Regions from separate parts of the Pseudarthrobacter sp. LMD1-1-1.1 genome, predicted to be linked through region 1. Evidence: riboswitches for the same ligand, from Rfam matches in the RefSeq annotation. Region 1 holds a riboswitch; the other holds the start of a gene.
The links. A riboswitch is a leader RNA that binds a small molecule or an ion and turns the genes downstream of it on or off. The one in region 1 is predicted to bind S-adenosylmethionine.
Positions count from the first base shown of each region.

Region 2: another riboswitch for S-adenosylmethionine. It lies ahead of MRBLMD1_RS04480 (aminotransferase class V-fold PLP-dependent enzyme); the one in region 1 lies ahead of metX (homoserine O-acetyltransferase MetX).

Region 1 is NZ_JBEGHP010000023.1:430,568-433,769, forward strand. Features, by position in the region: gene MRBLMD1_RS15505 (bifunctional o-acetylhomoserine/o-acetylserine sulfhydrylase) at 1-970, shown strand, start outside; SAM riboswitch class IV at 1,074-1,189, shown strand; gene metX (homoserine O-acetyltransferase MetX) at 1,202-2,317, shown strand; gene MRBLMD1_RS15515 (MFS transporter) at 2,497-3,202, shown strand, end outside.
Region 2 is NZ_JBEGHP010000001.1:928,598-931,799, reverse strand. Features, by position in the region: gene rsgA (ribosome small subunit-dependent GTPase A) at 1-927, shown strand, start outside; gene hisN (histidinol-phosphatase) at 972-1,784, shown strand; SAM riboswitch class IV at 1,938-2,051, shown strand; gene MRBLMD1_RS04480 (aminotransferase class V-fold PLP-dependent enzyme) at 2,088-3,202, shown strand, end outside.

The DNA of each region.
Region 1 (3,202 bases):
TGCGCACACGCTGAAGAAGTTCGGCATCTCGGTGACCTTCGTGGCCGATCCGGACAACCTGGACCAGTGGCGCGATGCCGTGCAGCCCAACACCAAGCTCTTCTTCGGTGAAGTGGTGTCCAACCCGCGCCAGGACGTCCTGGATATTGAAGGCATCTCCGAGGTGGCCCACCAGGCCGGGGTTCCGCTCATTGTGGACAACACCTTGTCCACGCCGTACCTGATCCGCCCGCTGGAGTGGGGTGCGGATATTGTCCTGCACTCGGCCACCAAGTACCTGGGCGGCCACGGCTCGGCCATCGCCGGTGTCATCGTCGATTCCGGCAAGTTCGATTTCGGCAAGGATCCGGAGCGGTTCCCCGGCTTCAACACCCCGGACCCCACGTACAACGGCCTGGTCTACGCCCGCGATCTCGGTGAAGGCGGCGCACTCGGCGCCAACCTCTCCTACATCCTCAAGGCCCGTGTGCAGTTGCTGCGCGACCTCGGCTCAGCCGTCTCGCCCTTCAACGCGTTCCTGATTTCCCAGGGCCTGGAGACGTTGAGCCTGCGGGTGGAGCGCCACGTTGCGAACGCCACGGAAGTGGCGCGCTGGCTGGAGGCAAGGGACGACGTCGAATCCGTCGCCTACGCGGGGCTGCCCTCCAGCCCCTGGTACGAGCGTGGCCGCAAGTACGGACCCAAGGGGACGGGCGCCGTCGTGGCCTTCAACCTGGCCGGCGGGGCAGAGGCGGGCAAGCGCTTCGTCGACGCCCTGGAGCTGCATTCCCACGTGGCCAACATCGGCGACGTCCGCTCCCTGGTCATCCACCCCGCGTCCACCACGCACAGCCAGCTCTCGCCGGAGCAGCAGGTTGTGGCCGGCGTGCACCCGGGCCTGGTCCGGCTTTCCGTTGGCCTGGAGCACATCGACGACATCCTGGCCGACCTGGAGGCAGGCTTCCGGGCAGCCAAGGGCGCCGACGCGTAGCCCCAAACGCGAGCGTCGCAGCATGTGCCGGCCGGCGAACCGGGAAGTCACAACCAGTCATACTCTTGGCCTGGAGTGGGGGGTGTTTCGTACACTCGAACCAGGTCATGAGTGCCAGTGACAGCCCCGGCTTGCTGGCCGGCAACCCTCCATCCGCGGTGGGGTGCCCCGGGTGAGGACCTGGCCTGCCGGTCAGACGACGGCAGGCAAGCGCGTAGAAGAGGTCTTGCCATGACGGTTACCGTCGCCCGAACCACCATCCCCCAACACGGAATCGTCCGTTACGCCTCCATCGGGGGACTGGAACTCGAAGCCGGGGGATACCTCCCGGACGTCACCCTGGCCTACGAAACCTGGGGGACGCTCAACGCGGACGCCAGCAACGCCATCCTGATCGAGCATGCGCTGACCGGCAGCACCCACGTGACCCGCGGCGACACCGACGAAGAAGGCTGGTGGGAACAGCTGGCCGGCCCCGGCGCTCCCGTGGACACGGACCGCTTCTTCGTGGTGTCCATCAATATCGTTGGCGGCTGCTACGGATCTACGGGCCCGTCATCGCCCGCGCCGGACGGAAAGCCCTGGGGCTCCAGGTTTCCCCTCGTCACGCTGCGCGACAGCACCGTTGCCGAGGCAAGGCTCGCGGACCAGCTGGGCATCAAGAGCTGGTTCGCCGTCCTCGGCGGATCCATGGGCGGCGCCCGCGCCCTGGAATGGGCGGTGACGTACCCGGAAAGGGTGCAGCGCTGCGCGGTGATCTCCGTGGGAGCCGCCAGTACTGCCGAACAGATTGCCTTCGCGCAGGCCCAGACGCTGGCCATCCGGCAGGACCCCAATTTCAACGGCGGGGACTACTACGGCGGTCCGTGCCCGGAAGACGGGCTGGCGCTCGCCCGGCGCATCGCCCACATCACCTACCGGTCGGCTGCCGAACTGGAAGGCCGCTTCGGCCGGGCACCCCAGGCGCCCGAGTCGCCCCTGCAGGGGGAAGTTCTTGCCTCCCGCGGCCGCTACCAGGTGGAAAGCTACCTGGACCACCAGGGCAACAAGCTGGTGAAGCGCTTCGATGCCAACAGCTATATCGCCCTGACCGAGGCACTGATGAGCCACGATGTGTGCCGGGGACGGGGAACCTTGACCGAAACCCTCGCCGCCTCCACGGCACGGTTCTTCGTGGCCGCCGTCGACTCGGACCGGCTCTATTTTCCGTCGCAGTCCCACGAACTGGCCCAGGCGCTGCCCGGGGACGTGGACGTCCATGTCATCCAGGCACCGATCGGGCACGACGGGTTCCTCACCGAGATCGGGCAGTTGGGCGGCCGGCTGCGGAACAGCTTCCTGGTCTAGGCGCCGCCTGGCGCACAGCCCTTAATGTGCATTCCTGCAGATGCGTTCTGCACTAATCGGCGTTGAGGTTGCGCCGCAGGCAGACCATACTCATCGAATCCGGCTTTCGTGGTGTGCATCACACCCGTCTGCCATTGACTGGTCCCCGTGGTGTCGACGACGACGCCGAAGGAGTTCGCATGAGTACGGAAAGCTCCGCCGCAAGGCGTACAGAGGAAACCGACGTCAAGGCCTCAGGCCTTAAAAAAGTGGTGACGGCCTCCATGGCCGGCACGGTCGTGGAATGGTACGAGTTCTTCCTCTACGCATCGGCCGCCACCCTGGTGTTCGGGAAGGCCTTCTTCCCCAACGCCGGCACGGAACTGGACGGCATCATCGCCGCCTTCCTCACCTATGCCGTCGGTTTCGTCGCACGCCCTATCGGCGGCATCGTCTTTGGCCACTTCGGCGATAAGTTCGGCCGCAAGCAGCTGCTGCAGCTGAGCATCATCCTGGTGGGGGTCTCCACCTTCCTCATGGGCTGCCTGCCCACCTTCGGACAGATCGGCTACTGGGCGCCCGCGCTGCTGGTCTTCCTGCGGTTCGCCCAGGGCTTCGCCGTGGGCGGGGAATGGGGCGGCGCCGTGCTCCTCGTGGCAGAGCACAGCCCCAGCAAGTCACGCGGCTTCTGGGCCAGCTGGCCGCAATCGGCAGTGCCGCTGGGCAACCTGCTGGCCACGGCCGTGCTGTTCGTCCTCTCCTCCACGCTGACGCAGGACGCGTTCCTGGGCTGGGGCTGGCGCGTGGCGTTCTGGCTCTCCGCCGTGATCGTCATCATCGGTTACTACATCCGCACCAAGGTCAACGACGCTCCCATCTTCCTGGAGGCCCGCAAAGAGGTGGACG
Region 2 (3,202 bases), on a different contig from region 1:
GCGGCGCGGGCCCGCGAACTGCGCCGCTCGCCCGTGGTTGCCGGCGACTTCGTCTCGCTCGTGGGGGACGTGTCCGGGGCACCGGACACACTTGCCCGCCTGGTGAAGATCCAGGACCGCCACACCCTCCTGCGCCGCAGCGCCGACGACACCGACCCCGTCGAGCGCGCCGTGGTGGCCAACGCCGACCAACTGGTGATTGTGGTGGCGGCCGCCAACCCGGAACCACGCACCGGGTTCATCGACCGCGCCCTGGTGGCTGCCTATGACGCCGGGATCGAGCCGATCCTGCTGGTCACCAAGGCCGACGTGAAAGACCCCGCGGAGCTGCTGTCCAACTACACCCACCTGGACTTCCCTGTGATCATCAGCCGGACCGCCGATGCACAGGCCTCCGGGATCGATGCACGGTCGGACGACGGCCTCTCCGCCCGGCTGGACAGCGCGGCGGTGGCCGACCTCCGCGCCCATCTCGACGGCAAGGTCACCGTGATGCTGGGGCACTCCGGCGTGGGCAAGTCCACCATGGTGAATGCGCTGACCGGCGCCGAGCGGGCCACGGGCGGAGTGAACGCGGTCACGGGGCGCGGCCGCCACACGTCGTCGTCGGCCCTGGCCCTGCGCCTGGCGGACGCGCCGGCCGGCAGCTGGATCATTGACACCCCCGGTATCCGTTCCTTCGGACTGGCACACGTGGACCCGGACCGGATCCTGCGCTCCTTCCCCGACCTGTCCCCCGGCATCGAAAACTGTGAACGCGGGTGCAAGCACACTGCAAACGCGGTGAACTGCGGCCTCGACGACTGGGTGGCAGGCGGCAACGCAGGTCCCACCGGCCCGGCACGCCTGGCATCGCTCCGGCGGCTGCTCGGCACGGACCCGCGCATGGACGCACAGGAAACCAAAGAGCTCGGCAGCGTCAACTGACGCGTTCTCCCGGCAGAAGCGTCCACAGACGGTAGTTTGTAACCATGATCCAACCCGCTTCGAGCTACAACGATGACCTGCGCCTGGCCCATGTCCTGGCCGACTCCGTGGATGACCAGACCATGAGCCGCTTCAAGGCCCTGGACCTCCACGTTGAGACCAAGCCGGACCTGACGCCCGTCACCGACGCCGACAAGGCAGCGGAGGAAGCCATCCGCGGCCAGCTCTCCCGCTCCCGGCCCCGCGATGCCGTCCTGGGTGAGGAGTTCGGCAGCACCGGGCACGGTTCACGGCGCTGGATCATCGATCCCATTGACGGGACCAAGAACTTTGTCCGGGGCGTCCCGGTCTGGGCCACGCTGATCGCCCTGGTGGATGAAGGCGAGCCTGTGGTGGGCGTGGTCAGCGCCCCGGCCCTCGGCAAGCGCTGGTGGGCGGCAAAGGGCATGGGCGCGTACATGGGCCGGTCCCTGGCAGCTGCCACCCGGCTGCGCGTCTCCGACGTGTCCAGCCTCTCCGACGCCTCCCTCTCCTACTCCAGCCTGAGCGGCTGGAAGGAACGCGGCAACCTCGACGAGTTCCTCGGGCTGACCGAAGACGTCTGGCGGACCCGGGCCTACGGCGATTTCTGGTCGTACTGCATGGTGGCAGAGGGCTCGGTGGACATCGCCTGCGAACCGGAGCTCAACCTCTACGACATGGCTGCGCTGGTGCCGATCGTGGTTGAGGCGGGCGGCCGGTTCACTTCCCTCGAAGGCGAGGACGGACCGTTCGGCGGGAACGCGCTGGCCACCAACTCGATCCTGCACTCAGAGGTGCTGCACCGCCTCAACCCGTACCTGGACGACCTGCTGTAACTGCCACGGTTTGGCCCCCTTAGGCGAATATTGCGACGCCGGACACCTCCAGACGGGGGTGTCCGGCGTCGTTTATTCGATATTGCGTAACAAAGCCCTTAACAATTGCCGCGGCTTCAATCCTGGCCGCCCCATGTCCTACGCTTTTATGCAGGTCACGAGTGCCAGCGCAAAACCCCGGTTTGCTGGCCGGCAACCCTCCATTCGCGGCGGGGTGCCCCGGGTGACGACCAGGCCGGTCCGGAGTGGATGCGGCAAGCGCGGATTCCCTATGCCGGAGTCCTGTATTCAAGTGAGGTCTCTGTGACAACTGCCACCGTCTCCCCCCAGCCCGCCATTGCCGAATCCGGCGCTCCCGGAGATCGCCACGCCGTTGCCGGCCGTCCCCTTGCTGCCGTCACCGGCGCGGAAATCCAGGCACCACTGATTTCCGGCGGCCACATCCGGTACGCGAACCTTGACTACGGCGCATCCGCTCCGGCGCTCTCCGTGGTCTCCGCCTACCTGAACGAGATCCTGCCGTACTACGCGAGCGTCCACCGCGGGGCCGGCTACGCGTCCCAGATCAGCACGTCCGTTTACGAGAACGCCCGCAGCATCGTCCGGGACTTCGTGGGCGGCCGGCCGGATGATTCGGTCATCTTCACCCGCAACACCACCGATTCGCTGAACCTCCTGGCCGGCTGCCTGCCTGCTACCGACGGCCGGCATGACGGCGAGGTCCTCTACCTGGACATCGAACACCATGCCAACCTCCTGCCGTGGCAGGGCGTTCCGCACCGCAGCATCGTTGCCGCCGACACCATCACCGGCACCCTGGACGCCGTCCGGACCGAGCTGGAGCAGGGCGGCGTCAGCCTGCTGGCCGTCACCGGCGCCTCCAACGTCACCGGCGAGATTCTTCCCATCCGGGCCCTGGCCGCGCTGGCCCACCAGCACGGCGCCCGGATCGTGGTGGACGCGGCCCAGCTCGCGCCGCACCGCAGGGTGGACATCAGCGCGGACGACGTCGACTACCTCGCCTTTTCCGGCCATAAGCTGTACGCGCCGTTCGGCGCGGGTGTCCTGGTGGGACGTCCCGACTGGCTGGACACCGGTGTCCCGCACCTCGCCGGCGGCGGGGCGGTCAAGGAAGCACGGCTCGACGGCGTCAGCTGGGCCACGGGCCCGGCCCGCCACGAGGGGGGCTCGCCGAACGTCCTCGGCGCCGCCACCCTGGCCCGCGCCACCCAGGTCATCGCCGAACTCGACCAGGACCGGTGGCACGCCCACGAATCCGCCATCCGTTCCTTCCTGGTGGAGGGCCTGCAGGACATCGACGGCGTCACCGTCCACCAGATCTTCAAGGACACCAACCCGGAAACGGACACCATCGGCGTGGTCAACTTCTCGGTCGAGGGCTACGACGCAGGGCTGGT